3 regions of the Bradyrhizobium huanghuaihaiense genome follow, and region 2 is predicted to be linked to each of the others. Evidence: predicted binding sites of a transcription regulator. Region 2 holds the regulator's gene; each other region holds the start of a gene.
The links. Region 2 encodes LexA, which represses DNA repair genes until DNA is damaged. Its sites were predicted from a motif close to TGTTCNNNNTGTGTTCNG; they were not measured.
Positions count from the first base shown of each region.

Region 1: the regulator LexA is predicted to act here: its motif matches at 1,953-1,970, upstream of N2603_RS33490 (DUF3072 domain-containing protein).
Region 3: the regulator LexA is predicted to act here: its motif matches at 5,854-5,871, upstream of N2603_RS06290 (ribonuclease T2 family protein).

Region 1 is NZ_CP104172.1:7,088,062-7,098,114, forward strand. It holds gene N2603_RS33460 (HWE histidine kinase domain-containing protein) at 1-404, shown strand, start outside; gene N2603_RS33465 (hypothetical protein) at 401-622, opposite strand; gene N2603_RS33470 (hypothetical protein) at 762-1,031, shown strand; gene N2603_RS33475 (hypothetical protein) at 1,127-1,354, shown strand; gene N2603_RS33480 (hypothetical protein) at 1,475-1,651, opposite strand; gene N2603_RS33485 (hypothetical protein) at 1,670-1,891, opposite strand; gene N2603_RS33490 (DUF3072 domain-containing protein) at 2,007-2,201, shown strand; gene N2603_RS33495 (DUF6496 domain-containing protein) at 2,292-2,567, shown strand; gene N2603_RS33500 (hypothetical protein) at 2,580-2,942, opposite strand; gene N2603_RS33505 (Do family serine endopeptidase) at 3,187-4,728, opposite strand; partial or broken gene N2603_RS33510 (universal stress protein) at 4,935-5,770, shown strand; gene N2603_RS33520 (hypothetical protein) at 5,790-5,984, opposite strand; gene rpe (ribulose-phosphate 3-epimerase) at 6,226-6,963, opposite strand; gene cbbX (CbbX protein) at 6,960-7,895, opposite strand; gene N2603_RS33535 (ribulose bisphosphate carboxylase small subunit) at 7,995-8,402, opposite strand; gene N2603_RS33540 (form I ribulose bisphosphate carboxylase large subunit) at 8,415-9,875, opposite strand; gene fba (class II fructose-bisphosphate aldolase) at 9,912-10,053, opposite strand, start outside.
Region 2 is NZ_CP104172.1:4,461,166-4,471,218, forward strand. It holds gene N2603_RS21295 (ComEC/Rec2 family competence protein) at 1-271, shown strand, start outside; gene N2603_RS21300 (GAF domain-containing protein) at 281-1,222, opposite strand; gene N2603_RS21305 (hypothetical protein) at 1,209-1,340, shown strand; gene N2603_RS21310 (hypothetical protein) at 1,445-1,876, opposite strand; gene N2603_RS21315 (hypothetical protein) at 2,074-2,277, opposite strand; gene lexA (transcriptional repressor LexA) at 2,463-3,164, opposite strand; gene N2603_RS21325 (molybdopterin molybdotransferase MoeA) at 3,341-4,552, opposite strand; gene N2603_RS21330 (hypothetical protein) at 4,783-4,977, opposite strand; gene N2603_RS21335 (HAD family hydrolase) at 5,133-5,765, opposite strand; gene N2603_RS21340 (alpha-hydroxy acid oxidase) at 5,774-6,907, opposite strand; gene N2603_RS21345 (S41 family peptidase) at 7,203-8,540, shown strand; gene N2603_RS21350 (bifunctional diguanylate cyclase/phosphodiesterase) at 8,719-10,053, opposite strand, start outside.
Region 3 is NZ_CP104172.1:1,334,217-1,344,269, reverse strand. It holds gene N2603_RS06325 (branched-chain amino acid aminotransferase) at 74-1,156, opposite strand; gene N2603_RS06320 (MarR family winged helix-turn-helix transcriptional regulator) at 1,497-2,039, shown strand; gene N2603_RS06315 (response regulator) at 2,036-2,767, shown strand; gene N2603_RS06310 (ATP-binding protein) at 2,787-4,172, shown strand; gene N2603_RS06305 (DUF3617 domain-containing protein) at 4,287-4,817, opposite strand; gene N2603_RS06300 (hypothetical protein) at 4,862-5,155, opposite strand; gene N2603_RS06295 (hypothetical protein) at 5,337-5,798, shown strand; gene N2603_RS06290 (ribonuclease T2 family protein) at 5,918-6,610, shown strand; gene N2603_RS06285 (23S rRNA (adenine(2030)-N(6))-methyltransferase RlmJ) at 6,740-7,600, shown strand; gene N2603_RS06280 (cold-shock protein) at 7,854-8,069, shown strand; gene N2603_RS06275 (outer membrane protein) at 8,173-8,796, opposite strand; gene uvrC (excinuclease ABC subunit UvrC) at 9,050-10,053, shown strand, end outside.

The DNA of each region.
Region 1 (10,053 bases), 2.6 Mb from region 2:
AGATCCGATTGGCTGGTCCCGAGGTTCAGCTGGTCCCTGCGACGGCACAGACGCTGGCGCTGGCGTTGCACGAGCTCTTCACCAACTCCGCCAAATATGGCGCGCTCTCGACGCGATCGGGCCGGCTCTTGATCGGCTGGCAGGTCGAGGAAGACCACCTCACGCTGACCTGGGAGGAATCCGGCGGCCCGCTGGTGAGGACACCGAAGTCTCGCGGTTTCGGTACGCGAAGCCTGCTTGCGAGCGTCGAGTCCCAGCTCGGTGGACGGGCACAATTCGATTGGCGGGCCGAGGGCCTGTTGTGCCGCCTGGACGTGCCGCTGACCCGCAAGACCCCTGCCTCGGTAGCGCAGGGCAAGTTCGACGCCGACACCTCCCCCGAGCTGCAGCGCGCGTCGGGCTAACCGGACGCGGCGATCTTCGTGCGCAGGATCGAGCGAGGCTCGTCGGCGACGCGTCCTTCGAGCCAGGCTTCCGTTTGCGCGAGATCGCGCAGCGCCGTCGCATAGCGGCGGGCTGCGCTTCGTTCCGCACCGCGCGGCAACTTGCGCGCCTTGCGCAACATGTCGGCGGCCGCATTCCGATAGGCCAGCGAGCGATAGAGATAGACGACCTTACCCATATCGAGTGTCCCATGTTGATGGACTTCATCCTCGCAAGCCCGGCATGAACGCCGGATGAAGCGGCGGATGACAATTCCTTCATGCGAGTGGAACCCGCGATCATCGCGCGCGTTGCATGTGCAATCGAGGGTTGGTTCCATGCGTGCGAACAAGACACCCAAGAAGCCACCGAGCCTGCTCTCTCCCACTGGCGTCATCAAGCTCGTGACGCATGCGATGATGGGCGCAGCTCTCGGGCTCGCATTCGGTCTCGCGCTCACTCTGTCCAATCCGGCGGTCGCCAATCTACTCAATCACGGCGGAAGCCAAGCAATTCTGGTCTTCGCCCTCACATTGGTGACGACGTTCGCGATCGGTGCGACGCTCACGGGCGTCGTGTTCATCATCGACGAGGACAAGGAATTTTGAAGCGCGCGTGAAAACGCGGGTCTACTTTGTCGGGAACTCCTGTGACCAACGGCAGTTGGCTGCCTGCGTCAATTTAACTCAGGGAGTTCCCGCACATGAAGACGACCAAGCTCGCTCTCGCCGTGATGTTGGCAAGCGGCCTCGCCGCTGCACCGTTTGCCGCGCAGGCCAAGTCGCATAAGGCGAAACATGAATCGTCGACCTCTCAGACGACTGGCGCCAACACGAAGAGCAAGAGTCCCGATGCCTCCGGCCAGGGCGGCTCTGGCCCCGGCTCCGATCAGGGCGGCACGATGACCAAGGGCACAGGCACCGCCAAGTAAGGCGCAGTCGTGCATCGAAGGCCTCGCGTTCGCGGGGCCTTCTCGCTTTGGTTGTTCGATACGATCTCTCTCAAGCCACACGCTGGCAGACGCGTTAGCTGCGTCCGGTGTCAACGATATTCAGCTCGCCGCCCGCGTCTTCACGAGATGGTCGAGCTGCGCCCGCTTGCGCGCAATCAGGAGCTGGGCCGCGGCGTCGTCGAGACCCTCGCGCTGCAATTGCCGGATCGCGGAGCCCAGTTCGAGAATCTCGGCGCGCAGTTTCAGGATCCGGTACGTGTCCGGGTCTTCCTCCATGACGCGCTCCTAAAGCTCTCAGCCGCGCGCGATCGTCCGCGCGGGATCTGCGGCTTTCTTCAGCGGACGAAGCCGTACACGATCGCGGACATCCGGCAGGACGTGGCCACCGCCAGCAGCTCTCCATTCGCCGATCAACAGGTTGATTTTCCGGCGCAGGTCCATCTGCGCCAGGGCCTTTTCCGTGCAGTCGCGCCCCCGATCGACGAGGTCGCGCACGGATGCCTCAACGTTGGCCATCTCCAACCTCAAGGCGCTGATTTTACGTCGAATTTCATTAATTCTGTTGTCCATGGCTTGTTAGAACAAAATAAGAACATATAGTCAAGTCGCGATTTCAGAATGGAGAGCGGACATGCAGGTTCAGGGTAAATACGACGCCAAGGCGTTTCTCATGGAGCAAATGTCCCGGGCGCAGGGATTGAAGCTGAAGCGGCTGAGCGAAGAGGCGTATCAGCCTGCGCAATATGCGCGAGATCTATCCTTCGCCGAAGCCGCGCGGCGCATCCAGGTGCTCGAAGCGGAGATCGAGCTCGCAAACTCATTCTAGCCTGCGTCATTCATCATCCGGAGCGTTGCCGACGCGCTTTCGGAACCATGCCTGTGTCGAGCGGTTTTCCCCGGCCAAGGGAGAAAACGCATGGCACGCAAGGCAAAGAAACGACGTTACTCACGCAGCTCCGGCAGCGATGTCGAAAGCGAAATGCGCCGCTACAAGAAGGGCACCGCGAAGAGCGGACGCGGTGGTCGCGGCGGACGCGCGAAGAGTCGCAAGCAGGCGATCGCGATTGGACTCTCGAAGGCCCGCAAGAAGGGCAAAAAAGTCCCGAAGAAAGCGTCCAAACGAAAGACGTCCAAGAAGAAGACGGCCAAGAAAGCGGCAAAGAAATCGAAGCGCAAATCCAGCAAGCGGTGACGCTGTCGCCCGTCAGATCATGCTGCCCGGCATGAAGCACCGAATCGAAATCCCGAACGCCGTCTTCACCGGCCAGACCATGGTGCGCCCCGCCCGGTTCGGTTCGGTGATGACGGCTTCATCCGGCACATCCACCCATTGACCGTCGAGACGCACGCGATAATGCCCGTCGTGCGATTCCCAATCGGGATCCGAGACGGCAAATCCATCTGCATCCGAGCAGCACGGGCCGAGATGGCTGCGCAGACTGTCGAACCAGGGCTTGAGCGGTGAATCCGCGTAGCGGCCGTCATCGCGCCCGAGGGCGCTTCCAGCCGACAGCACGAGCGGCGCCACGAGCAGCGCACGTCTCAGCGAGAGCTTCAATCGATCCATGTCGGCACCGATCAAATGCGAACACCGGCCGGTTCCACAAAGCAGCCGGACGTTCGGAACTCCACCCCCTGCAGGTAATATGGACTCCAAAGTCTGACGAGCGAACGCGGCTTTTTCGGACGAATCCGTCACCAATACTGCCGTTAACGAGAATGTTATCGTCGACCTGTGGGTATCTTTCACGCCGGTACGAAAAAAGGCGGCCCGCGGGCCGCCTTTTGAATTGCCGTTCAGAACGAGAGGCTTACGCGAGCGGCACGGCGACGAACCGGGTCGCCTCCGCGCCCTTCACCTGAAGCAGCACGCTGTTCTTGCCGGACGATTTTGCCTGCGCCAATTCAGCGCGGACGTCACCGACATTGGCGACGGGCTTGCCGCCGACATTGAGGATGACGTCGCCGGTCTGGATGCCGCGCTGCGCTGCCGGCCCTTGCGGATCGACCTCGGTGACGACGACGCCCTTCTGGCCGGCGCCCTGCACCTCGCCGGCCGGCGCGAGGCTAAGCCCGAGGCGCGGCGTGCCCTTCTCCGGCTGCACCTTGCCCTCATCGGCTTTACCGTTCGCCTGCCGCTCCTTCGGCAACTCGCCGAGTGTGAGCGTCACCGTCTTGCTTCCGCCCTTGTGGAAGACATCGAGCTTCACGGACGTGCCCGGTGCCAGCGTCGCGATGGTGCGGGCGAGATCGCGGGAGTCCTTGATCGCGGTGCCGTTGACGCCGGTGATGACGTCGCCCGCCTCGATCCCGGCCTTGGCCGCCGGGCTGCCGTCCTGCGGATTGTCGACGATCGCACCGCGTGCCTCCTTCAGGCCGAGACTGTCGGCGATGTCGGCGGTCACCGGCTGCACCTGCACGCCGAGCCAGCCGCGCGTCACAGCACCCTTGTCCTTCAACTGCGCGACGACGAGCTTTGCGGTCGTCGCCGGGATGTCGAAGCCGATACCGACCGAGCCGCCCGACGGCGAGAAGATCGCGGTGTTCACGCCGATCACGTTGCCGTTCATGTCGAAAGCCGGGCCGCCGGAATTGCCCTTGTTGATCGGCGCGTCGATCTGGATGAAGTCGTCATAGGGCCCGTTGCCGATGTCGCGGCCGCTGGCCGAGACGATGCCGGCGGTCACGGTACCGCCGAGGCCGAAGGGATTGCCGACCGCCACTACCCAGTCGCCGATCCGCGGCTTCTGCTCGGCGAATTTGACGAAGGGAAAGTCCTTCTTGCCGTCGACCTTGATCAGCGCGAGATCGGTCTTCGGATCGGTGCCGACCACCTTCGCGGTGTAGGTCGTGCCGTCGTCCATGGTGACCTGCACAGACTCGGCGTGATCGACGACGTGATTGTTGGTCACGGCGTAACCATCGGCGGAGATGAAGAAGCCGGAGCCTTCGCCCGTGACCATCTGGTGACGCTGGCGCGGCATGCCGTTCATGCCACCCGGGCCGCGGAAGCCGAACTGCCGCGAGAACTGGTCGAACGGCGAGTCCTCGTCGGAATCCATCCGGTTCTGTTGCAGCATCGCGTTCTTGTCGTTGTCGCGGTCGATCTTGACCCGCACCGAGATCACGGCGGGCTTGACCTTGGCGACGAGGTCGGCGAAGCCCGGCGGGGTCGTAGCGCTTTCCGCGGCGTGCGCGGGCGAGACCAGGGAGGTCACGCCGAACTGCGTGAAACCGGGAGAGCCGGCCAGCACGGCCACGCCAAGCGCGGCCACGGTGCCGAGCAGCGCAAGCCGGCGCGGCCTCAGGATCTTCCCGGTCGTGGTGGTGTCGGAATTGACGCGATCGTTCATGTCGAAATGTCCATGTTGGGTCAGATGTCGCCTTGCCCCCAACATGGTCGTTGCCACCTTACGGCGTTCCGTCCACGTGATTAAATCTTGGCAAAGGTGTTACGGCCGGCCGACCAAAATCGCGGCGGCACGTTGATGCAGCTCAAGGCCGCCCCACCGCGCAGTGGAAGACTGCGCTGTCGAACGATGTCGATCGGAGGCGCGCCATGTACAAAGACATTCTCGTCCATATCCCGACCGAGCGGCCGATGCGCGCCGTGATCGACGGCTCGATCTCGCTCGCGGCGCATCTCAACGCCCATCTCGACGCGGTCGCGGTCGGCTATGTCGCGAGCAGCGCAGCCTACGTCCTGGACGGCGGTGCCGCCGTGGCGGCCGTGTTCGAGCTGGAGCGCGAGCGCGCCCTGGAGCGGGCCGAGGCCGCGCTCGAGGTGTTCAAAAGCGAAGCGGCCAACGCCGGCATTTCCTGCACCTGCCATCCGCTCGGCGCGATCCCCGCGGATGCAGCCAGCTCGCTCGGCGAAATGGCGCGGCTGCACGACCTCAGCATCGTGCTCCAGCCCGATCCGGCGCAAGGCTCGTTCGACAACGACGTGCCTGGCGAAATCCTGTTCCAGGCCGGCGGCCCGGTGCTGTTCCTGCCCTACACCTTCCGTGGCGCCTTCAAGGCGCGGCGGATCGGCATTTGCTGGGACGGCAGCCGCGTCGCCGCCCGCGCGATGCGCGACGCAGCACCATTCCTGGCGCGCGCCGAAGGGATCGTGCTCATCACGATCAACGAAGCCGACGCAGTGCCGAGCGAGGTGTCGGCCAGCAAACTGGCGAGGCATCTCGGCCGGCGGGGCCTGTCGACCCGCACGGTCGGCCTCTCAGCCGCCCGCTCCCAGATTCAGCCGACCATCCTGTCGCTGGCGCCGACGAGAACCTCGATCTGCTGGTGATGGGCGGCTACGGCCATTCGCGTTGGCAGGAGCGCTTTCTCGGCGGCGTTACCCGCGCCATGCTGGAGGCCATGACGGTGCCGACGCTGATGTCGCATTAGCGAAGCCGGCCCGACGCTCTCACGCCGCGACGGGGGCCTCTGCATCCTCGTCACGGTGTGCATTGCATGCGTCGAAATGCGCCTTCAGCGCGACCTCGGCGAGATATTCGAAATGTTCGGCCTGGCCGAGGAGTTCCCAGTTTTGAAGCGGCCTGTAGGCGGCCTGCTGACGACAGAGGGACGCCAACGCCCGGTAGCGACGTACGTTCTCCATGAGACCCTCCCTCGCATTCACTGGGCTTATTGGGCCTGATTTGCGTCAGGCCGATGGCGTTTATGCAAAACATTTGCTGCGTGCAGAACGCGCTTAACCTAGATTAATCTTCGAGAAGCTCCGGCAAGATTTTTAGTTCCAAACGCCCGCGCGGATCTCTCGCCTCAATGCGCTAGGCGTAGAGGCGGCGCCTTGGGACAACCGGAACGGCGAAGCTTTCGATGCTTGCGCCTCCCGTAGTCTACCGGATACGACCTGCTTCGCTCACGCGCTTCGACTGCGCGGAACTATGTTGCAGCTTCGGACCCCATCCCGCCTCAGCAGCTGCGCGAATGGCGGCGATGTTGGCGGCATAATCGGCGCCGCCCTTGCCGCGGAACACGGCGGAGCCCGCCACCAGCGTATCGACACCGGCGGCGGCAACCGCGGCAGCATTGTCCCGCGTGATGCCGCCATCGACCTCGAGCCGGATCGGCCGGTCGCCGATCATGCTTCGAATGCGCCGGATCTTTTCCAGCTGGGATTCGAGGAAGGCCTGGCCGCCGAAGCCCGGATTGACCGTCATCACCAGCACAAGGTCGAGACGATCGAGCACATATTCGATCGTGCTCTCCGGTGTCGAGGGACACAGGCTGACGCCGGCCTTCTTGCCGAGCGCGCGGATCGCCTGGAGCGAGCGGTCGAGATGCGGCCCCGCTTCGGCGTGAACAGTGATGACGTCAGCGCCGGCTTTTGCGAACGCCTCGAGATAGAGATCGACCGGTGCGATCATGAGATGCACGTCGAAGACCTTCTTGGTCACCGGCCGGATCGCCCTGATGACGTCGGCCCCGAAGCTGATGTTCGGGACGAAATGTCCGTCCATGACATCGCAATGGATCCAGTCGGCGCCGGCCGCATCGATGGCCGCGATCTCTTCGCCGAGACGCGCGAAATCCGCAGCCAGGATCGAGGGCGCAATAAGGATCTCGCTGGTCATGCCTTCACGCTCCTTTCCGCAACCGGACCACCGCTGAAGACGCGGCTTGCAAGGACATCCGCCGGATCGATGGTCTCGAGATCGGCGACATCGAGCATGCGGTTGAGGTCGGACACCAGGCGGTCGGCCTGCCGCAGGCGGATGCGATCGACCGCATTGCGGATCGAGCGGGCGTTGGAGAAGAACGGCTGGGTCCGGCGCAGGGCGATGTATTTCTCGAACGCCTCGCGTGCCGCTGCCGAGAAGCGATAGCCTCGCTCCTTCAGCATCAACTCGGCAATGACGAGCAGCTCGGCCTCTGCATAGTCGGGGAAGTCGATGTGGTGCGCGATGCGCGAGCGGAAGCCGGGATTGGAGGCGAAGAAGCTCGTCATCCGTTCGCCGTAACCGGCGAGGATCACGACCAAATCCTCGCGCTGATTTTCCATCACCTGGAGCAGGATCTCGATCGATTCCTGACCGTAGTCGCGCTCGTTGTCGGGACGATGCAGATAGTAGGCCTCGTCGATGAACAGCACGCCGCCCATCGCCTTCTTCAGGATCTCCTTCGTCTTCGGCGCGGTGTGGCCGATATACTGGCCGACGAGGTCATCGCGCGTCACCGAGATCACCTGCCCCCGCCGGACGAAGCCGAGGCCGTGCAGGATCTTGGCCATGCGCAGCGCCACGGTTGTCTTGCCGGTGCCGGGATTGCCCGTGAACGACATGTGCAGCGTCGGCGGCGCGGCGGCAAGGCCTGCGCGCTGCCGGATGCGCTCGATCAGCAGCAGCGAGGCGATCTGGCGCACGCGGTTCTTCACCGGCTTGAGCCCGATCAGCTCCTGATCGAGCTGCTGCAGCGTATCGGTGATCCCGGCGGCTTCGGCCTCCTTGCGGAGATCGAAATGGGTCTCGCTTGGATCGGTCGTCGTTGCATGGGGGACATCGAGCATCGGCACCTCGAATAAAAGGGCTTCGCCGCGAGGGGAGCGGCGAAGCAGTGGTCCGCCAAGGAAACGGAGCAGGGAGTGCTCCGCGCGGAGGGAGAATGGCTATTGCGCGGCGTGGGCGGCGGGCTTCCGCACCGTGGTGTAGCGGATCGCGCGACCGCCAACTTCCTGCCGCACCAACTCGAATTCCGCTTCCTGCGGCGGCCGGTTGACGAGGAAGGAGATCCGCACCGATTCCCAGCCATGACTGGAATCGAAGCCGCTGATACGGATATAGCGGTCGCCATACACCCGGCGGCACTCGGCGAGCTCCATCATCACGCCGGCGGCGTCCTGGAGGTCGAACATAGGCAGGCCCCACATCTCCCAATAGGTGTTGCGGGGATGCGGGTCGTCGGTGAACTCGATGTTCACCGCCCAGCCGTTGCTGAGGCAATACTGCACCTGCTTGGTGATCTGGTCGTCGGTCAGATCGGGCAGGAACGAGAAGCAGCCCTGGGTTAGTTTCATTGTCAAAACTCCTCAGACGGTTTCCAGCGCCGTCGGCACGAAGTCCGGCGTGTCCGTGGATTGGTAGTTGAAGGTGACGTCCTTCCAGACATCGAGCGCGGACTTCAGCGGTGTGCAGGTTTGCGCTGCCTTCGCCAGGATCTCCGGACCTTCGTGGACGTAGTCGCGGCCCTCGTTGCGGGCGAGGATCATCGCTTCCAGCGCCACACGATTGGCGATCGCACCGGCCGCGATCCCCATGGGATGGCCGATGGTGCCGCCGCCGAACTGCAGCACGACGTCCTCTCCTAACAGATCGAGCAACTGATGCATCTGGCCGGCATGGATGCCGCCGGAGGCGACCGGCATCATCTTGTTCAGGCTCGCCCAGGACTGGTCGAAGAAGATGCCGTGCTCGAGCCTGGTCGGATTGAACTCCTCGCGGCAGACATCGTAATAGCCGCGCGTGGTGTTGGGATCGCCTTCGAGCTTGCCGACCACCGTGCCGGCATGGATGTGGTCGACGCCGGCAAGCCGCATCCATTTGGCGATGACGCGGAACGACACGCCGTGGCTCTTCTGCCGCGTATAGGTCGAGTGACCGGCGCGATGCAGATGCAGGATCATGTCGTTGCGCCGCGCCCATTTGGCCATGGACTGAATCGCGGTGTAGCCGATCACGAGGTCGATCATGACGATGCACGATCCGAGCTCTTTCGCGAACTCCGCGCGCTCGTACATGTCCTCCATCGTCCCCGCGGTGACGTTCAGGTAGGTGCCCTTCACCTCGCCGGAAGCGGCCTGCGCGCGGTTCACCGCCTCCATGCAATAGAGGAAGCGATCACGCCAATGCATGAAGGGCTGCGAGTTGATGTTCTCGTCGTCCTTGGTGAAGTCGAGCCCGCCCTTGAGCGCCTCGTAGACCACGCGGCCGTAGTTGCGGCCGGACAGACCGAGCTTGGGCTTCACCGTTGCGCCCAGCAGCGGCCGGCCGAACTTGTCGAGCCGCTCGCGTTCGACCACGATGCCGGTCGCCGGTCCCTGGAACGTCTTCACATAGGCGACGGGAAAGCGCATGTCCTCGAGGCGCAGCGCCTTCAGCGGCTTGAAGCCGAACACGTTGCCGATGATCGAGGCCGAAAGGTTGGCGATCGAACCTGGCTCGAACAGGTCGAGATCATAGGCGATGTAGGCGAAGTACGAGCCTGGCGTGCCCGGCACCGGATCGACGCGATAGCATTTTGCGCGATACTTTTCCGCGGCTGTCAGGCGGTCTGTCCAGACCACCGTCCAGGTCGCGGTCGAGGATTCGCCCGCGACGGCGGCTGACGCCTCGATCGGGTCGACGCCCTCCTGCGGCGTGACGCGGAACAGCGCGATGACGTCGGTGTCCTTTGGCGTGTAGTCAGGCTCCCAATAGCCCATGCGCTTGTACTCCATCACGCCGGAGCGATAGCGTTCCTTGCCGCGGACTGTGCCTGCATGTGCGTTCATGTCTCTCTCCTGCTCTTTTCTCTGCTCTCTGATTGATTAGGCTGCTACGGACTCGCGGGCGTCGACGCGTGGATCGAGCTCGCCGGCGCGATAGCGGCGCGCCATCTCGCTCATCGGGACCACCTTGATCTTGCTGGCGTGGCCTGCGGTGCCGAACTGCTCGAACCGTTCCCGGCAC
Region 2 (10,053 bases):
CGCGCTGGTGGTGACGGCCCGGCCGGCTGCGCCGGATTGCGCGGCGATGGTGGTGGACCGGCAGCGCCTTGCCGCGCAGGGCGCATTGGCGCTGACACGGCGGGGCGACGGCTTTGCGGTGCAGACGGTTAAAGCAAGAGGCGCAGACCGCCCGTGGGCGGCGGCAACCGCCGGCGAAGGCGATTTCGGCGCGACCCTTGCGCCGCCGGCGGCGGCGCCCCGTAACCGGGATGCGACGCCGTCCGAGGCGGACATGCAGGCTGAGGATTGAGGAGGCGGGCTACAGGTACCAGGCCAGCACGGCGTCGAGCCCGGCGCTCCCGATTACCGGCAAGGCAACCATCTGGCTCAGCCCGGACGCGCGGGCTTCGGCCGCGGCGATCGATTTGTCATGCGCGAGATCATCGTTGAGCGCAGGCATCCCCGTGGCCCAGGCGCCGCCGATGCTGCCGTCGCCCCTCGTGATGGACTTGTCCGCATAGAGCGCGGCAAGGTCGGTCTGGGCGCTGCAATCGCCGGCGCGGAAGACCAGCGCAGAACGAGCCTCGTTCGGCCCCCAGATCTCGAAGCGCCGCGCAATCGGCGTTGCCTGCGCGGAGAGGAAGGTCAGCACCCAGGTCTGGTCGGTGCCGGTCCGGTAGGGAACGCCGACGCCGAGATTGATCCCGACCTCGGCGGCGTCTTCCCAGCGCAGAAAGCTCTTGGCGTTGTGCAGGTCCTTGATGATCAGCGGCAGGCCGGCTTTCCAGGTGCGTCCGGGCAGGCCGAAGCCGCGCGGAAACCTGGTGTGGCGCGAGTTGAACTCGAACATGTCGGCGGTGCCATAGTAACCGTCGACCAGGCCCATCTCGTGGGAGGTATCGGGGTCGTTGTGCCAGAGCTCGATCGCGCCGACATGCGCCTCGTCGTCGCCGCAGAACAGGACCATCACGGCTTGCAGGAATTCGCCTGAAAATACCGGCACCGCCACGCCGCAAGTCAGGCCCGCCGCGAGCGCCTGGTCGGTCCGCCTGAAATAGGAGTTGGCGAATTTGGTGAGGATGACGGGATGGCCGGAAGCCCAGGCCTTGCCGGGAAGGCCCTCATCCCGACCGAAGCGCAGCTCTTCACTTGCGGCCCTGAACGCGGACAGCCCTTCGCCGTAGAGGCCCCCGCCGAATTCCAGCCGCGTACGCGTCCGGTCGGGCACCCAGAGTTCAACGACGCGAATGAAGGTCTTCATCGAACGTGTCCGCCGCCTCAAGCCTTTTGGCAGCATCGGCCATTTGCCTGCGGAACGGACGTTCAAAATTCAGGCAGGGCAGCGCAAACTTCGTGCGACGGAGAAGAGCGGCGGCTGATCGGCGAAGGTATTTTCGAAGATGCAAACCACACCACGTCGCCGGCCACGGCCGGCGATGGCGATTTCAATCATGGCCCGACCCGCGAGCCGGGGCTGCTACGATCAGCCGATCGGCAGGCGTGTGATCGTCGGCCTGTCGGCCATGGTCTGCGGCTTGTGCTCGCGCTCGCCGAGTGGCTGGGTCACCGGCAATTGCAGCACGGTTGCGCGCTGGCCTTCGACGAGCTGAGTCACCAGCACGTATTTGCCGTCGGGAAATTCGATCGCATCGTGATGGCGATCCGGAATGTGCGGGTCGATCTTGCCGAACTTGCCGACGCGCGAGTTGATGGTGCGCGTCCAGATCCAGCGATTGTCGTAGCGGACGTTGTCGGCGAAGGCGAGCTCCGTTCCCGGCAGCAGGCATACCGCGACGGACATGTCGGCTTCGGAGGCGAAGCCGCGTGTCGAGGTGCCGCGGAAGGTTGTCGTGACGATCGTCTCACCGACTTCGGCAGGACGCGTCGCGACGGCGTGCAGGCTGTAGTCACACATCGGGGTGCTCCTCATTCGAAGATAGCGACCCGCGCCTCTTGTCGAGGCACAAGCCTCTATCAGAGTGGAAGCATACAACGGTCTGCTTGGTTGTGGGCAAATCTGCGGCTTGGGTCCGCACGCCGCCATCACAATATCTTTTTCAGATGCACGAGGAACAAAGCCCGCTTCCGTGCATTCTGCGAGCTTCTTCTTCGTCAGCGGCCAGCAGGTGCCGACCAGCCCGAATACGGCGAGGCCGGTTGCGACTGCTGTCCAACGGCGTCGCGTGCGTTGCGCAATTGCTCACGCGTCGTCGCTGGCGTCGTCTTGCGGACATGATGCGATCGTGCGGCGACGGCCGGTGACACTGACGTTGCGATCAGCGCCATCGCGACGGTGCTCAAGACGATCTTGCGCATGGTTGTCTCCTCGGTTTCTCAAAGGCCCGTAAAGCGATGCGTGCTTTGCGCGGCGTGCCGAGGATCTAGCGCGGGGGAGGTGGCCGGATAATCTGTGCAGAACCAGAAAGACTATCCAGCCGGAGCGGACAATGATCCGCTCCAATCGTTCAGGCGCGGTCGCCAACTGGCGCCGCGGGATGCACTTAGTACTTCCGGTACAGGCCGATCAGCTTGCCCTGAATCTTCACCCGGTTGGGCGGCAGGATGCGGACCTCATAGGCGGCGTTGGCGGGCTCGAGCGCGATCGATGCGCCGCGGCGGCGGAAGCGCTTCAGCGTTGCTTCCTCGTCGTCGATCAGCGCCACCACGATGTCACCGGTGTCGGCGCTCTCGTTGCGCTGGATCAGCGCCATGTCGCCGTCGAGGATGCCGGCTTCCACCATCGAATCGCCGCGCACTTCGAGCGCGTAGTGCTCGCCGGAGCCGAGCATGTCAGGCGGTACGCTGATAGTGTGGCTGCGGGTCTGCAGCGCCTCGATCGGCGTGCCGGCCGCGATACGGCCCATGACGGGCACGGCGACGGGACGCTCACCCTCGTCAGCCGGCGGGCTGGAGGTCGTGCGCACCTTGCCGAGATTGCCTTCGATGACGCTCGGCGTGAAGCCGCGGCGGTTGCCGGCAGCCGCCTGGAGCTCGGGCAGCTTGATGACCTCGATCGCGCGGGCGCGGTTGGGCAGGCGCCGGATGAAGCCGCGCTCCTCGAGCGCGGTGATCAGGCGATGGATACCCGATTTCGAGCGCAGATCGAGCGCGTCCTTCATCTCGTCGAAGGAAGGCGGCACGCCGCTTTCCTTCAGTCGCTCGCTGATGAACCGCAGGAGCTCGTATTGTTTGCGCGTTAACATCTCGACCAAAATCCCCCGGTTGATGTCGTTCGATTCCGAGACGCTCAGTTCAGCGATAAGCCGCTGCATGCTCGAAACAAATCATGAACGGACACTATATGTTCGATACATGTTCCGCAACTGCTTAATTTACCGTGAACGCGACAAAGTTCGCGGAACGCGTGTGGTGACAGCGTTCATACGGGCAGCAGCAGCACCTCGCATTGCGTGCCGGCTTCGGCCTCGGGCGCGAACGGCGCGCGTACGAGAAGTGCCTGTGCCGCAGCGAGATTCGCAAGCAGCGAGGAATCCTGGTGATTGACGGGCAGGGCGATCAGCGTGCCGTCGTCGCGTCGCTCCAGGCGCGTGCGTAGATAATCCTCGCGCTGGTCGTTGGCATTGAGGTCGCGGCCGAGCACGGCGCGCTCGCGGCGATGATGAATCACGGTGCGACCCGACAGTGCGCGAATCAACGGCACCATGAACAGGAAAGCGCAGACGTAGGATGACACGGGATTGCCGGGCAGGCCGATGACGCGCATCGCGTCGAACCGGCCGTGCATCATCGGCTTGCCCGGCCGCATCGCGATCTTCCAGAACGACATCGCGATCCCCTCGGCCTTGAGCGCCTGCTGGACCAGATCGTGGTCGCCGACCGAGGCGCCGCCGGACGTGATCAGGATGTCGGCGCCACTCTCGCGGGCCCGGCGGATCCCGGCGGTGGTGGCTTCCAGCGTGTCGGCGGCAACGCCGAGGTCGACGGTATCGGCGCCCTCCTGGCGGGCGAGCGCGTGCAGGGCGTAGCCGTTGGAATAGACGATCTGGCCGGGGCCGGGCGTCGCGCCCGGCATCACCAGCTCGTCGCCGGTGGCGAGGATCGCGACCTTCGGACGGCGTTGCACGGGTAGGTGCGGGTGATTCATCCCGGCCGCGAGTGCGAGGTCGCGCTCGGTGAGCCGGGCTCCCTTGCGCAGCAGCACCTCGCCCTCGGCAAAGTCGACCCCGGCGCGCCGGATGTGCCGTCCGGGAATCGCTGCTTCCTTGATCGTGATGCGCTTGCCATCAGCGACCGTATCCTCCTGGATCACGACCGTATCCGCGCCGGCGGGAACGACGCCGCCGGTGAAGATCCGGACCGCTTCGCCGGCGCCGACCAACCCGGCAAACGGCCGCCCGGCCGCGACCTCGCCGATCACCGTCAGTTGGGAATCGATCGTCGCCGCATCGGCCGCGCGCACGGCATAGCCGTCCATCGCCGACATCGCCTGCGGCGGCTGCGTGCGCCGCGCCGCGACGTCGCGCGCGAGCACGCGGTGGTAGGCCTGGTCGAGGGGGACCGTCTCCTCAGGCAGCGGCTCTGCGCCGGCAAGCACCGCGGCAAGCGCGTCAGATACCGGCATCAAGGCCACGGGTGAAAACTCCTGCTGAGCACGTTCGGCAAATCGGCGGCGAGAGTTCTAGCCGAGTGCGGCCGCAGAGGCAAAACAGTGGAGATGCAGGATGATTCAGCCTGCGTCGTTCGCTCTATCGCGAAAGATGGACGTCAAATCCGCCGCGGCATGATCCGGAAGGCGAGGCAGACCGGCACGAGGACGGCCATGGCAAGCACGAGAAGAACGAGCGCCACGGCCAGCATCGGTCAACTCCCTGCCGGCGCGTCCGGACTGACGTCCGGCGCTTTGGGGCCCTGATCCTTGTCGGGCAGCGGGTCGGCCTGGGATTTCAGGTCGGCGGCCTTGCTGATCAACTTGGCGGATAGGTCGGAGTCCGAGGTGGTTCTTGCGAACTCGAGCAGGAGAGAGGCTTGCTTGGTGAGGTAGGATTTGCCCAGCACGTCGATCGGTCCAATGTAGAAGTCCCAACGGACTCAAGAGTCCGGAAGGGCAGATTCCGTTCCCGGAACTTTGTACAAAAATGCACAAAGTGATTTGGTTCCTCATATTTGGCAAACGAGTTCCAGGGAACCGCACCTGCCGGGAGGCGGATCCGTCAAATCCCGAGCTGCTTCAGCGCATCGCCGACGTCACGGGGCGAGGTCACATGCACCGCGGTCAATCCGCGCGCCCGGGCCCCCTCGATGTTTTCCGCGAGGTCGTCGAAGAAGACGATGCGGCTCGCCGGCACGCCCATAGCGGCCACGACATGGTCGAAAGCCTCCGCGTCCGGTTTACGCAGGCCGATGCTGGACGACAGGTAGAGCTCGCGGAAATGGCCGAGCAGGCCGGCATATTCCTTCGAGAAATGGTCGACATGCGGCCGGTTGGTGTTCGAGAAGGCGTAGAGCGGCATCCGCCTCGCCGCACGCGGCAACAGTTCCGCGATGTCAGGCATCTCGCCGGCGAAGATCGCGTTCCAGCCCTCCAGGAACTGCGCGTCGGAAATCGCGATCCCGAGTGATGAGCGCAGCGAGGAGAAATAGTCCGCGTCGCTGATCTTGCCGACCTCGTGCAGCCGGTAGGCTTCGCTGTCGCGCACATAGCGCGCGACGATGGCTTCGGGCTTGCAGCCGGCGTGTCCCGCCCAGCAGGCGATCGCCCTGGAGAAATCGATGTCGAGCACCACGCGCCCGAGATCGAACAGAAGCGCGTCTGCGCTGCCGGGAGAGAGCGGGGGCACCTGCATCCTTTCACTCAGTATCGATAGGGATCGTGGTCGAACAGCGGGAACGCGCTGAACACGCTCGGCGCGTTGGTCGCGGTGGCCGGATGCAGGCAGGACCTGCCGACCTCGGCGAACGAGGTGGCGCCCAAGAGGCCGAGGCAGCGCAGCACCTCGTCTTCCAGCAGCTCCAGCATCCGGGCCACGCCGGCCTCGCCGGCCGCCGCCAGGGCCCAGCATTGCAGCCGGCCGATGCCGACGAGGTCGGCGCCTGCCGCAATCGCCTTGACGATGTCGGTGCCGCGGCAGAAGCCGCCATCGACCATGATCCTGGCGCGGCCTTTCACGGCGTCGACGATTTCAGGCAGCACATGCATGGCGCCGCGGCCGTGGTCGAGCTGGCGGCCGCCATGGTTGGAGACGTAAATCCACTCGACGCCGTGATCGAGCGCGATCTGCGCATCCTCGGCGGTGGCGATGCCCTTCAGGATCAGAGGGATCTTGAACTTGTCCTTGATCATCTTCACGGTCCGCCACTCCAGTCCCTTCTGGTAGTCGCCGCCGGTGGCGCGCAGGCGGCTTTCGCGAACGTAGCGCTTGGCGATGTCGCGTTCGCGACGGCTGTAATGGGCGGTGTCCACGGTCAGGCAGAAGGCGGCGTAGGCGTTCTTCTCGGCCCGGCTGACGACATCGGCGACGAAGGCGTCATCGCCGCGCACATAGAGCTGGTAGAGACGCAGCGCGTCGGGGGCAGCCTCGGCGGTTTTCTCCAGGCCGGGCTCGGACACCGAGCTCAGCATGTGCGCCGCACCGAAGGTGCCGGCAGCACGTGCGACGCTCGCGGCGCCATCCGGGTCAAAAATCTCCAGCGCGCCGACCGGGGCCAGCACCACCGGCAGGCGCATCTTGCGGCCGAACTGCTCGACGCTTCCGTCGACCTTGCGGACGTCGCGCAGCACGCGCGGGCGGAAGGCGATCTCGTCCAGCGCCATCCGATTGCGGCGCATCGTGGTCTCGGTCTCGGCGGCGCCGACGATATAGTCCCAGGCATTCTGGTTGAGGTTGGCGCGCGCCTTCCGGATGAATTCGTGCAGGTTCTGGAACGGCTCGTTGCTGGCGCCGAGTTCAACGTTCCGTTCCGGCCGGATGCGGGGCGCTTCGTTCATTGTTGTCCTCCCGAGAATTTGAAGCCTTGTGTCATCGCCTAACCCGTCCGCCTCTCCAAAACCATCCTAAAATCGCATAGCTGCGAAGCGCGGGCCGGCCGGCCGATTCCGCCGCTCGTGCGTGATGGTTTCGGAACGTTGCCAAAAGTTTAGGCCGGGACGAAGGGATTTTTGCAGGTGCCCCGCCGGCGTTGCGGGCCGGCCTTGAAGAAACCTGAATGGTATTGTGAGAACCGGGCTGGATCGCCATTTGCATGGCGGCTCCCGAGCCCCGAGCAAGAAGGCTAACTCATCCATGCGGAAATCCCTGCTGTTCCCCCTTGGCGCGCTCACCGGCGTGTGCCTGACCCTTCTGGTATCCGGTCCGCAGGGCGGACTATGGGCGGCGAGGGCGGCAGCGGGCGCGGACGATGCCTATTCCAAGCTCAACCTGTTCGGCGAAGTGTTCGAGCGGGTGAAGGCGAGCTATGTCGAGAAGCCGGACAATTCCAAGCTGATCGAAGGCGCGATCACCGGCATGGTGACCTCGCTCGATCCGCATTCACGCTACATGAACGACAAGGCCTGGACCGAGATGCAGGAGACCACCTCCGGCGAGTTCGGCGGGCTCGGCATCGAGGTCACGATGGAGGACGGCCTCGTCAAGGTCGTCTCGCCGATCGACGACACGCCGGCTTCGAAGGCCGGTATCATGTCAGGCGACCTCATCAGCAAGATCGACGGCGACGCCGTGCAGGGCATGACGCTCGAGCAGGCCGTCAACAAGATGAAGGGCCCGGTCGACACCAAGACCAAGCTCACCATCGTGCGCAAGGGCGCGGACGCCCCGCTCGACGTGGCGATCACGCGCGAGATCATCCATGTGCGCCCCGTCCGCTTCCATGTCGAGAACGGCGATATCGGTTATATCCGCGTCACCTCGTTCAACGAGCAGACCACCGACGGCCTGAAGAAGGCGATCGCCTCGATCTCCAAGCAGGTGCCGCAGGAGAAGCTGGTTGGCTACGTGATGGACCTCCGCAACAATCCGGGCGGATTGCTCGACCAGGCCGTGTCGGTGTCGAGCGCCTTCCTGCAGCGCGGCGAGGTCGTCTCGACGCGCGGCCGCAATCCGGAAGAGACCCAGCGCTTTACCGCGCATGGCGGCGACCTCACCAAGGGCAAGCCGCTCGTGATCCTGGTCAATGGCGGCTCGGCTTCGGCCTCGGAGATCGTGGCCGGTGCGCTGCATGACCACAAGCGTGCCACCATCATCGGCACGCGCTCGTTCGGCAAGGGCTCGGTGCAGACCATCATCCCGCTCGGCTCCGGCAACGGCGCGCTGGCGCTGACCACGGCGCGCTACTACACGCCGTCAGGCCGCTCGATCCAGGCCCAGGGCATCGCGCCCGACATCGAGATCCTCCAGGATGTGCCGCCCGAGCTGAAGGGCCGGATGGACACCATGGCGGAGTCCCAGATGCGCGGCCATCTGCAAGCCGCCGACGGCACCGAGCAGACCGGATCGCAATCCTACGTCCCGCCGGAAGAGAAGGACGACAAGGCCCTGCACGCGGCCTATGACTTCCTCCACGGCGTCACCGCGAATGCCGTCGCCTCAAAGCCCGCGCCGAAGGCCGCGGTGCCGAACTAGACCTTGCGATCTCCAGACACCGATCGCCCGGGAGTGGATACCGCTCCCGGGCGATTTCGTTTGGGGGATTGTCTCGGTGATCCGTAGCCCGGATGGAGCGAAGCGCAATCCGGGATTCACACTACACGGACCCGGATTACGCTTCGCTCCATCCGGGCTACGCTCGCGACATTCCGACCTAGCCTGCTTCCCGTCGGCGGCCTTCGCTGCCTTCGCGCCGCGCGAGCCGGCTGCGATGCAGCGCGAACAGCTCCAGCATCTTGTCGGCAGGTTTTGCGGCGCTGAACAGATAGCCCTGCATCTCGGTGCAGCCGAGCGTGCGCAGCAGCCGTTGCTGCTCTTCGGTCTCGACGCCCTCGGCGGTGGTCGCCATGCGGCGGGCGCTGGCGAGGTTGACCACGGCCTGGACGATGCTGGCGGAGCCGTCGGGGCCGGCGATATCCTCGACGAAGCAGCGGTCGATCTTGATCTTGTCGAACGGGAAGCGGTGCAGATAGCTCAGCGAGGAATAGCCGGTGCCGAAATCGTCGAGCGCGATGCGCACGCCGATGGCGCGGAGCTGGTGCAGGATCGCGAGCGCCGTGTCATCGTCGCGGATCAGCACCGCCTCGGTGATCTCGAGCTCGAGCCGGCTCGCCGGAAGGTTGGAAGCGGCGAGCGCCGCCATGATCTTCAGCGCCAGCGTGCCGCTCTTGAACTGCACCGGCGAGACGTTGACGGCGAGGCGGATGTCGTCGGGCCAGCCGGCAGCATCCCGGCAGGCGGTCGCCAGCACCCATTCGCCGATCTCGTTGATCAGGCCGGTGTCCTCGGCGATCGGGATGAACTCGGCCGGCGAGACCATGCCGCGCTCGGGATGGCGCCAGCGCACCAGCGCCTCGCAGCCGGTGATGCGGTCGTCCTTCAGGCCGAGGCAGGGCTGGTAGTAGACCTCGAGCCCCCCTTGGGCGATGGCGTGGCGCAGGTCGATCTCGAGCTGCCGCCGTTCGCGGACCTTGGCGTCCATCTCGGGTTCGAAGAAGCGGTAGGTGCGGCGTCCCGCGGATTTGGCGGCGTACATCGCAAGGTCCGCGTTCTTCAGGATCTGGTCCAGCGCCGTGCCGTGTCCCGGCGCCAGCGCGATGCCGATGCTGGCGTCGCTGGTGAGATGATGGCCCATGCAGTCGAAGGGCGTGCGGATGGCCTGGAAGATCCGGGCGACGAGATCGTTGACCTGGTCCGGCGAGGTCACCGCGCTCTGCACGATGGCAAACTCGTCGCCGCCGAGCCGCGCCACGAAATCCGTCGGACCGGCGCAGCGGCTGAGGCTCGCTGCCATCGATTTCAGCAGCTCGTCGCCGACGAGATGGCCGAGCGCGTCGTTGACCCCCTTGAACTCGTCGATGTCGATATAGTGGACCGCGACCTCCTCGCCATCGACGATGGCGGCCAGCTCCTGCCGCAGATGCTCGTGGAACATGGCGCGGTTGGGCAGATCGGTCAGCGCGTCGTAATGGGCAAGGTGGGTGATGCG
Region 3 (10,053 bases), 3.1 Mb from region 2:
GTGTGGAGAAATCACCCCACCCCGCTCGCGCTTCGCGCGATCGACCCTCCCCCTCCAGGGGAGGGTGAAGAGATCAAAACACCTTGCGGATCCAGTTGTGCGGATCGTTGGTACGGCCGTACTGGATGTCGACGAGCTGCTTGCGCAGGCCCATGGCGACGGGGCCGGCGGCACCGCCCGAGATCTCGAAATCGCCGCTCACCGAACGCACCTTGCCGATCGGCGAAATCACGGCGGCGGTGCCGCAGGCAAAGGCTTCCTTGAGCTTTCCGCTGGCCGCATCCTTGCGCCACTGGTCGAGCGAATACGGCTCTTCGCGCACGGTCTTACCTGCATCGCGGGCGAGCGCGATGATGGAGTCGCGGGTGATGCCGGGCAGGATCGTGCCGAGCGGCGGCGTCGAGAGCGAGCCGTCGTCGAACACGAAGAAGATGTTCATGCCGCCGAGCTCCTCGATATAGCGGCGCTCGACTGCGTCGAGGAAGACGACCTGATCGCAGCCGTGCTGGATCGCTTCGGCCTGGGCGCGCAGGCTCGCGGCATAGTTGCCGCCGCATTTGACGGCGCCGGTGCCGCCGATCGCGGCGCGCGTATAGTTCTCGGAAACCCAGATCGACACCGGCGCAGGCCCGCCCTTGAAGTAGGAGCCAACCGGCGAAGCGATCACCGCAAAGATGTATTCGGACGACGGCTTGACGCCGAGGAAGGTCTCGCTCGCGATCATGAAGGGGCGCAGGTAAAGGCTGCCCTCGCCGCCCGGCATCCAGGCGCGATCGATGCGCACGACCTGCTCGACCGCCTCGATGAAGACCTCCTCGGGCAATTGCGCCATCGCCATGCGCTCGGCGGAATCCCTGAAGCGGCGCGCATTGGCGTCGGGACGGAACAGGTTCACGCCGCCATCGTCGCGCTTGTAGGCCTTGAGGCCTTCGAAGATTTCCTGGGCGTAGTGCAGGACGGCGCCGGCCGGATCGAGCTGGAAATTGGCGCGCGCCTCGACGCGGGCCTCATACCAGCCGCCCTTAGCCTGGTTGTAGCGGACGACCGCCATGTGGTCGGTGAAGACCCGCCCGAAGCCGGGGTCCACCAGCTTGGCGACGCGGTCCTTTTCGGACGTCGGATTGGATGCGGGCTGGATGTCGAATTTCATGCTCATGTCCTTGCCTCCCGCTGCCCGGTGGCGGCGCTGTTTCTCGCGCCCGCCGGCCCGTTCCGGGGCCGGCTGGCTTGATTGGGTTTCTGGCCGGACCGCCGCCAGCCATGTTACGGCCGGTTTCCGTGGCCAGCATGTCGCCGAGGACATGCTTTTGCGGAAGGCGGAAGTCCAGTATGTTTTGCCGAAATGCCGCTCGACAATCGCACGGTAGATCTGCTTCGGCCGTCGCCGCCTGTCCGGCTCTCTTTGGCCGCCCTGCTACGATGCCACCCGATGCGAAACGATCTAAAATTTCGTGCGGGTCGATCCTTTTGTAACATTGAACCCAAGATACGTCAATATGCCTGACATAAATTTCGCGACTCCCCCTCAAGACGCTGCCGCGCACCGGCCGGCCGCAGGCGATGGAGGCAATTTGCGCTGGGATATCATCGAGCTGCTGTTCTTCGCCTATCGCGATTTCGTCGGTGATCCCGACCAGGAACTCGAGGCGTTCGGCTTCGGCCGGGCCCACCACCGCGTCATGCACTTCGTCTACCGCTATCCCGGGCTGAAGGTCGCCGACCTGCTCGACGTCCTGCGCATCACAAAACAGTCGCTCGGCCGGGTGCTCAAGCAGCTCCTGGACGAGGGCTATATCGTGCAGAAGACCGGCGACAATGACCGCCGCCAGCGCCTGCTCTACGCGACGCCGAAGGGCGAGGCGCTGGTCCAGAAGCTCGCCGGGCTCCAGACCACGCGGATCACCAAGGCACTTGCCGAGATGGGTCCGCAGGACGCCGAGACGGTCAAGCGCTTCCTGCGCGCGATGATCGACCGCGACGATCCGGACAAGGTGCTCGAGACGATCTTCGCCGCCGTCAATCAAGACTCGAAGGAGTGACCGTGCCGCTCGCAGCCACGCTCGCCCGTCCGCCGGTGCAACCGGCCGACGATGCCCCGCATTTGCTGCTGGTCGACGACGACCGCCGTATCCGCGACTTGCTCTCGCGTTTTCTCGCCAGCGAGGGCTACCGCGTCACCACCGCGGCAAGCGCGGGTGACGCGCGCTCGAAACTGCTGGGCCTGCATTTCGACCTCCTGATCCTCGACGTCATGATGCCCGGCGAGACCGGCTTCGATCTTGCCCGCTTCATCCGGACCTCCTCCTCGGTGCCGATCGTGATGCTGACGGCGCGTCACGAGGCCGAAGCCCGCATCGAGGGCCTGCAAATCGGCGCCGACGACTACGTCGCAAAGCCGTTCGAGCCGCGCGAGCTTGCGCTGCGCATCAACAACATCCTCAAGCGCGCCGCGCCGCCGCAGCAGGCCACGACGGTCGAGAAGATCGCGTTCGGTCCCTATGTCTACCATCTCGATCGCGGCGAGTTGCGCCAGGGCGAGGAGGTCATCCACCTCACCGACCGCGAGCGCGAGATGCTGCGCATTCTCTCGGAGACGCCGGGCGAGACCGTGCCGCGCAGTGCGCTGACCGGCAATGGCAGCGTCAACGAGCGCGCCGTGGACGTGCAGATCAACCGCCTCCGGCGCAAGATCGAGACCGACCCGGCCAATCCGCTGTTCCTGCAGGCGGTGCGCGGCATCGGCTACCGGCTGGTGGCCTCACCATAGATCAAGTGAAGCGCGCTAGATGAGCACGATCGATACCGGCCTGACGCTTCTAAAAAGCGCCGCCGGCCGCGTCTCCGCCGCCAATGGCTGGATGGGCAACGCGTTCAAGGGCTGGATGCCGACCGGCCTCTATGCCCGCGCGCTGCTCATCATGATCGTGCCGATGGTGATCCTGCAGACCGTGGTCGCCTTCGTGTTCATGGAACGGCACTGGAACACGGTGACACGACGGCTGTCGGCCGCGGTGGTGCAGGACATCGCCGCGCTGATCGACGTCTACAAAAGCTATCCGCAGGACAAGGACCGCGCGCAGCTCAAGAGCATTGGGCAGCGGTTGCAGTTGGTGGTCGATTTCCTGCCCGCCGGTGACATGCCGCCGCCGGGACCGAAGCCGTTCTTCTCGCTGCTCGACCAGACGCTGTCGGTGCAGCTCGGCCGCCAGATCGGCCGCTCGTTCTGGATCGACACGGTCGGCCGCTCCAACCTCGTCGAGATCCGCATCCAGCTAGACGATGCCGTGATGCGCGTGTTCGCGCAGCGCAGCGCCGCCTATGCCTCGAACTCGGAGATCTTCCTGTTCTGGATGGTCGGCACGTCCTCGATCCTGTTGATCGTCGCGGTGCTGTTCCTGCGCAACCAGATCAAGCCGATCCTGCGGCTTGCCGATGCCGCGGAGAGTTTCGGCAAGGGCCGCGAGGCGCCGAACTTCCGCCCGCGCGGCGCGCGCGAGGTACGGCGCGCGGCGGTGGCCTTCCTCGAGATGAAGTCGCGCATCGAGCGCACGATGGAGCAGCGCACCGCGATGCTCGCCGGCGTCAGCCACGATCTGCGCACCATCCTGACCCGCTTCAAGCTCGAGCTGGCGCTGATCGGCGACAGCCCCGAGCTCGAAGGCATGCGCAAGGACGTCGACGAGATGTCAATGATGCTGGAGGATTACCTCGCCTTTGCCCGCGGCGATTCCGGCGAGCAGTCGCAGCCGACCGACATGGCGCAGGCGCTCGAGGAGCTGCGCAGCGATGCCGAGCGCCACGGCCACACCGCGACCGTGGCGTTCAACGGCCTGCCCGTGGTGACGGTGAAGCCGGCCTCGTTCAAGCGCTGCCTCGCCAACCTCGTCACCAACGCGGCGCGCTACGGCAAGAGCATCGCCATCACCGGCCAGCGCGATCACCGTTATTTGACCGTGACAGTCGACGACGACGGCCCCGGCATTCCCGCCCATCTGCGCGAAGAAGTGTTCAAGCCGTTCCTGCGGCTGGACAATGCCCGCAACCAGGACGAAGGCGGCACCGGCCTTGGCCTTGCCATCGCCCGCGATATCGCCCGTTCCCATGGCGGCGACATCACACTGGGCGACAGCCCGATGGGCGGATTGAGGGCGAGCGTGCGGATTCCGGTGTAGGCGATGACGTAGCCCGGATGGAGCGTAGCGTAATCCGGGACCGGCTTCTCGTGTCGCGCGAACCCCGGATTTCGCTTCGCTGCATCCGGGCTACGGTCTCACGACCATCTCACCCTACTTCGGCAGCAGCGCCTTCAGCTTGTCCATGTCGCGCACATTCATCTTGAAGCCGCCGGGCATGACGATGTCGCCGGGCTTCTGGTCCGGCTTGCAGGCACCTAACCACTTCGCTTGCAGCGTCATGGTGGTATCGCGCCCCGCAGCGCCGGCGACGCCGCCTTGCGCATGCGAGGAAGACTTCACTGTGTAGGCCGAGTTGAAGTCGCCCGTGATCTCGGCATGCGAGGTCGTGCTGACGCCGGCGACGCTGCACTCGGAATCGCTGACATAGCCGCTCGCAGTCTTCTTGATCTCCTGCTTGGCGCAGACCTGCTTGGCCATCGGCGAGACGTTGTTGCTCATCTCCTTGTCGACGGTCTCGTCGGTGCAGTGCTGCATGGTCATCTCGGGCACGGGCGAGCCGCTCGTGACCAGCTTCATTTCCCAGAGGCCGGCCTTGCGCACGGGCAGATCGTCGGCAGATGCACTGCCTGCCGACACTACAACGCAAAGGGCCGAGCCGAGCAAAGCGAGTTTGCGCGTCATGTGGGAAGCTCCCGGCTAAGAGACTGCGACGTTACGACGACGCCTCAGTAGAGCGTGCGGATCGGCCGATCGGCGGCGCCATAGGGCACCCAGCGGCAGGAGAACGAGATGTATCCGCCCTCATAAGCCTGCACGCCGAGGAATTTGACGACCTTGCCGTAGCGCGCGCAATGATCGACCGCGACCTGCCGCGCATCGACCTGGTTTGCCATCGAAAAGGCGATGATGCCGCCGGTGTCGTTGCCCTTGAACGGAGGCACCGGAAGGATATCGGCGCGCGCCGACTGGCTCGCCATCATACCCAAGGCAAGAAGGCCCGCGGCCGCAATGATTCGCATTCCCGTCACTCCAATTGGTTGGCGCCAGTTTACGGTGCCGGGGCCAAAGTGAAAAGAACCGAGGCCGGCCGGCCGCAACGTTCTGGTCAACTCCTGGCGAAGTGTTGCCGCGCTGCACTTGACCTCTTCCGGCCTTCGCGGCACCGTCCGAGCTTCGAAGACCCAGCTGTCCGGATTACCCATGCGCGCCCCCTCCTTCAAATCGCTCCGCTTCGCCGCCGTGCTCGGCCTCATGTTCGGGGCGCTGTCGCTCAGCGAGGCCCGGGCCGCCAACCCGCTGGAGCTGAACTTCTGGCTGAGCGGGCCGCGCTATGACGGCGCCGTCACCGATTGCGACAAGGCGCTGCCGACGATCGCCACCCAGTTCTGGGAGAAGGAAAGCTCGTTCTGGAATTCCTCGTTGAAGATCACGGGCTTCTCGGCGGTTCGCGAGGTCGCGTTCTGGCCCTGGCAGTCCGACAACATCCCGCGCCGCTATTGCACCGGCGAGGCCATGCTCACCGACGGCAAGGTGCGCAAGGTGCATTTCTCGATCATCGAGGATGGCGGCTTTGCCGGCTACGGCAACGGCGTCGAATGGTGCGTGGTCGGGCTCGACCGCAACTGGGCCTACAACCCGGCCTGCCGCGCCGCCAGGCAGTAATTCGAAAGCTCTGATTCGGTCCGATCAAGCGGCCGAACCACCGGCGCTCGAAATTTGTTCTTGAAATGTTCTCATCGCCTGCTAGGCTCGATTGCACAGTCTAGTTGAGGGGCGTCGCCATGTTTCATTCCAGATTGCGTTCGTTCTCCCGTCTTGTGATCTCACTCGCCCTTGCCGCCGGGCTGGCGTCGTTCGCCGACGGCGCGAAAGCCCAGGACAAGCGGCAGAACGCGCCGGGCGAATTCGATTTCTATGTGCTGTCGCTGTCATGGTCGCCCTCGTTCTGCGAGGAAGCGGCCGAGCGTGGCGGCCGCTCCCAGATGCAGTGCAGCGGCCGGCCCTACGCCTTCGTGGTGCACGGGCTGTGGCCGCAATATGAGAACGGCTTTCCGGAATATTGCCAGCGGCCGGCGCCGAGGCTGAGCCGCAGCATCGTCTCCTCCATGCTCGACCTGATGCCGGCGCCGGGCCTGATCTTCAACGAGTGGGACAAGCACGGCACCTGCTCGGGTCTCGCCGACCGCAGCTATTTCGAGACGATCCGCAAGGCGCGCGCCGCGATCAAGATTCCGGCCGAGTATCTCGATTTGTCGCAGGCCAGGACCGTCGCGCCTGCCGACGTCGAGGAGGCCTTCATCAAGGCCAATCCGGGTCTCAGCAGCGCCGCCGTCTCGGTCACCTGCAACCGGACGCGATTGTCCGAGGTCCGCATCTGCCTCAGCAAGGATCTGCAATTCCGCGCCTGCGAGGAGATCGACCGCCGCGCCTGCCGCCGCGACCAGGTGACGATGCCGCCGATCAGGGGTGGGTAGCCACCGTCATTGCGAGGAGCCCTTGCGACGAAGCAATCCAGACTGCCTCCGCGGAAAGATTCTGGATTGCTTCGCTGCGCTCGCAATGACAAGGGGATGGGATCGCGCCAGACAACGTAGTCCTAGCTCATGAACTACCGCCACGCCTTCCACGCCGGCAACTTCGCCGATGTCATCAAGCACATCGTGCTTGCGCGCATCATCACCTATCTGCAGGAGAAGCCGGGGGCGTTCCGTGTCATCGACACCCACGCCGGTGCCGGCCTCTACGATCTCGAAAGCGACGAGGCGCGCCGCGGCGGCGAGTGGCTGACCGGCATCGCGCGGCTGATGCAGGCGCGCCTGTCGAACGAGACCATCGCACTGACAAAACCCTATCTCGACATCGTCCGCGCCTTCAATCCGAAGGGCGAGCTCAAGGCCTATCCTGGCTCGCCGCTGATCGCGCGCGGTCTGCTGCGGCCGCAGGACCGCCTCGTCGCCTGCGAGCTCGAGCCGAAGGCGCGCAAGGCGCTGATCGACGTGCTGCGCCGCGACGAGCAGGCTCGCGTGGTGGATCTCGACGGCTGGGTGGCGCTGCCGGCCTTCGTGCCGCCGAAAGAACGGCGCGGTCTCGTGCTGATCGATCCGCCGTTCGAGGCCAAGGACGAGTTCGAACGGCTGGGCGAAGCCTTCTCGGCAGCCTTCGCGAAATGGCCGACCGGTATCTATGTAATCTGGTATCCGGCCAAGAACCGCCGCGCCACCGACACGCTGGCGCAATCAGTGGCGCGGCTCGCAGCCGCAGCAAAACCACCGGGCAAATGCCTGCGTCTCGAATTCAGCGCCGCACCGCAAGCCGATGGCGGGCCCCTCACCTCCACCGGGCTTTTGATCGTCAATCCGCCCTACACGCTGCATGGCGAGCTCAAAACCATTCTGCCCGAGCTGGAGATGCCGCTCGGCCAGGGCGGCGCTGCCAGATTCCGATTAGAGATACCGAAGAGGTAACCCTCCGGCATTCTTGGGAAAAATATGCAGTAGCGGTAGTCAATCCGCAAAGAACCGTATTATGCTGTTTCCGTGACTGGCTTTACGTTCCGCTTCCGCGAATGGTTGCGGCGGAGTGAAGGCCTAAGAAAGATCCCGCCGGGCCGATGAGGTCCGACCAAGGATGGCCAGCTCTCCCGGGCTTCGTAAGGCCCGGTCATGTCGTGACGTGCGTCTGCGTCGCGACGGAGGAGCAATGAGGGGGAGTTTCCCGATGGCCATGACGGGAACAGTTAAGTTCTTCAACGGAGAGCGCGGCTACGGCTTCATCAAGCCTGATGACGGCGGTCGCGATGTCTTCGTACATATTACGGCTGTAGAGCGTGCGGGACTGAAAGACCTTGCCGAAGGACAGCGTATTACTTTCGAAGTCGAACCGGACAAGAAGGGGAAGGGACCCAAGGCCGTCAACCTGGTGATCCTGTCCTAGCGGGCCTGCCCGCGAAACGCCTGACGCGAAAGCACCGGACGCAAAAAAAATCCCGGCCGCGAACGGCCGGGAGGCTGTGGTCTGGTATCTTCTTCTTCAGCTATCAGAAGCGATAGTTCACGCCTGCGCGCACAACGCTGGCGCTGTAGCCGTTCGACACGCCGGTGATTGCGAACTGGCTCGTCGACAGATCGATGTAGAGATATTCGAGCTTGGCACTCCAGTTCGGCGCGAGGCCGACTTCCGCACCGGCACCGATGGTCCAGCCGGCGGTGGTGTGCGACTCCGTCCAGCCGAAGGTCTGCGCGCGCAGCTCGCCGAAGGCAAGGCCCGCGGTGCCGTAGAACAGCACGTTGCTGAAGGCATAGCCGGCGCGGCCGCGCAGCGTGCCGAACCACGGATTGGAGAACTTCCACGGCGCGAAGGTGTCGTCGGCGCCGGCCGCCTGGATGTCACCCTCGACGCCGAACACCCACGGGCCGTTCTGGAAATTGTAGCCGGCCTGGACGCCGCCGACGAAGCCGGACGGCTTTGCGGGGTTGTTGTCGACCGAGCCCCATTCGTAGCCGATGTTGCCGCCGAGATAGGGACCGGCCCAGCTATAGGCATTGAGCGGCTGGTTCACGGTATAGGGTGCGCGCCCTCCATAATTCATGTCGGCGGCGCCTGCCGAACCCGTCCAGCCGGCTGCAACCAACGCGGCTGCGCCCACAACGAGCCTCTTCATCACTTAACTCCAACGCAACTGCCGCAACCGGTGCGATGCCTGGCGCCGCGCGCGCGAGGCAAAACCCCATGGTTACGGAACCAAGACCCTTTCGCGTAAGATTTATCGAGAGTTTTAAGTTAAAGGGCTGTTAAGCCGGGTTACCGCGCTGTTAACAGGCTTAAGCAAGCGTTACCGGGAACTGCGCCGCCATCCTGTGTGTGCGGCATGGCCGGAACTTCAAATCGGCGCGCCCAGCGCCTAAATTCGCTTCATGGTTCACGATTCCACCGACAATCCGGACGACAGCGCGCGCAAATCGCGGCAACCCGCAGCGAACGACGCGCCGCCCGGGGGACCGGCGGCGCCGGACGTCGATCCCGCCACCACAGGCGGCGACGACGAGGACGATGCGCTGCTGCCCGATATCCTCGAAGAGAGCGGCGCGGTCGGCGAAGAGCCGCTGGCGACCGGCCACGAGGCGATCGAGCGCGCGGTCCGCCTCGCCCCGACCTCGCCCGGCGTCTACCGCATGCTCAATGCCAATGCCGACGTGCTCTATGTCGGCAAGGCCAAGAACGTCAAAAAGCGCCTGTCCAATTACGCGCGTCAGAGCGCGCCGCAGCCGGCGCGCATCCTGCGCATGATCGCAGCCACCGTGACGGTGGAGATCGTCTCGACCAACACCGAGACCGAAGCGCTGCTGCTGGAAGCCAATCTCATCAAACAGCTGCGGCCGCGCTTCAACGTGCAGCTGCGCGACGACAAGTCGTTTCCCTATATCCTGATCACCGGCGACCATTGGGCGCCGCAGATCCTGAAACATCGCGGCGCGCAGACGCGGCCCGGGCGCTATTTCGGCCCGTTCGCCTCCGCCGGCGCGGTCAACCGCACCATCACGGCGTTGCAGCGCGCGTTCCTGATCCGCTCCTGCACCGATTCCTTCTTCGAGAGCCGGACCCGGCCCTGCCTGCTCTACCAGATCCGCCGCTGCGCCGGTCCCTGCACCCGCGAGATCGATTTCGGCGGCTATTCAACGCTGGTGCGTGAGGCGAGCGACTTCCTCTCCGGCAAGAGCCACGCGGTGAAGCAGGAGCTCGCCGGCGAGATGGAGAAGGCCTCAGGCGAGCTCGAGTTCGAGCGCGCCGCGCTCTACCGCGACCGTCTCGCCGCGCTGTCGGCGATCCAGTCGCAGCAGGGCATCAATCCGCGCACGGTCGAGGAAGCCGACGTGTTCGCGGTCCACCAGGAAGGCGGTTTCTTCTGCGTCGAGGTGTT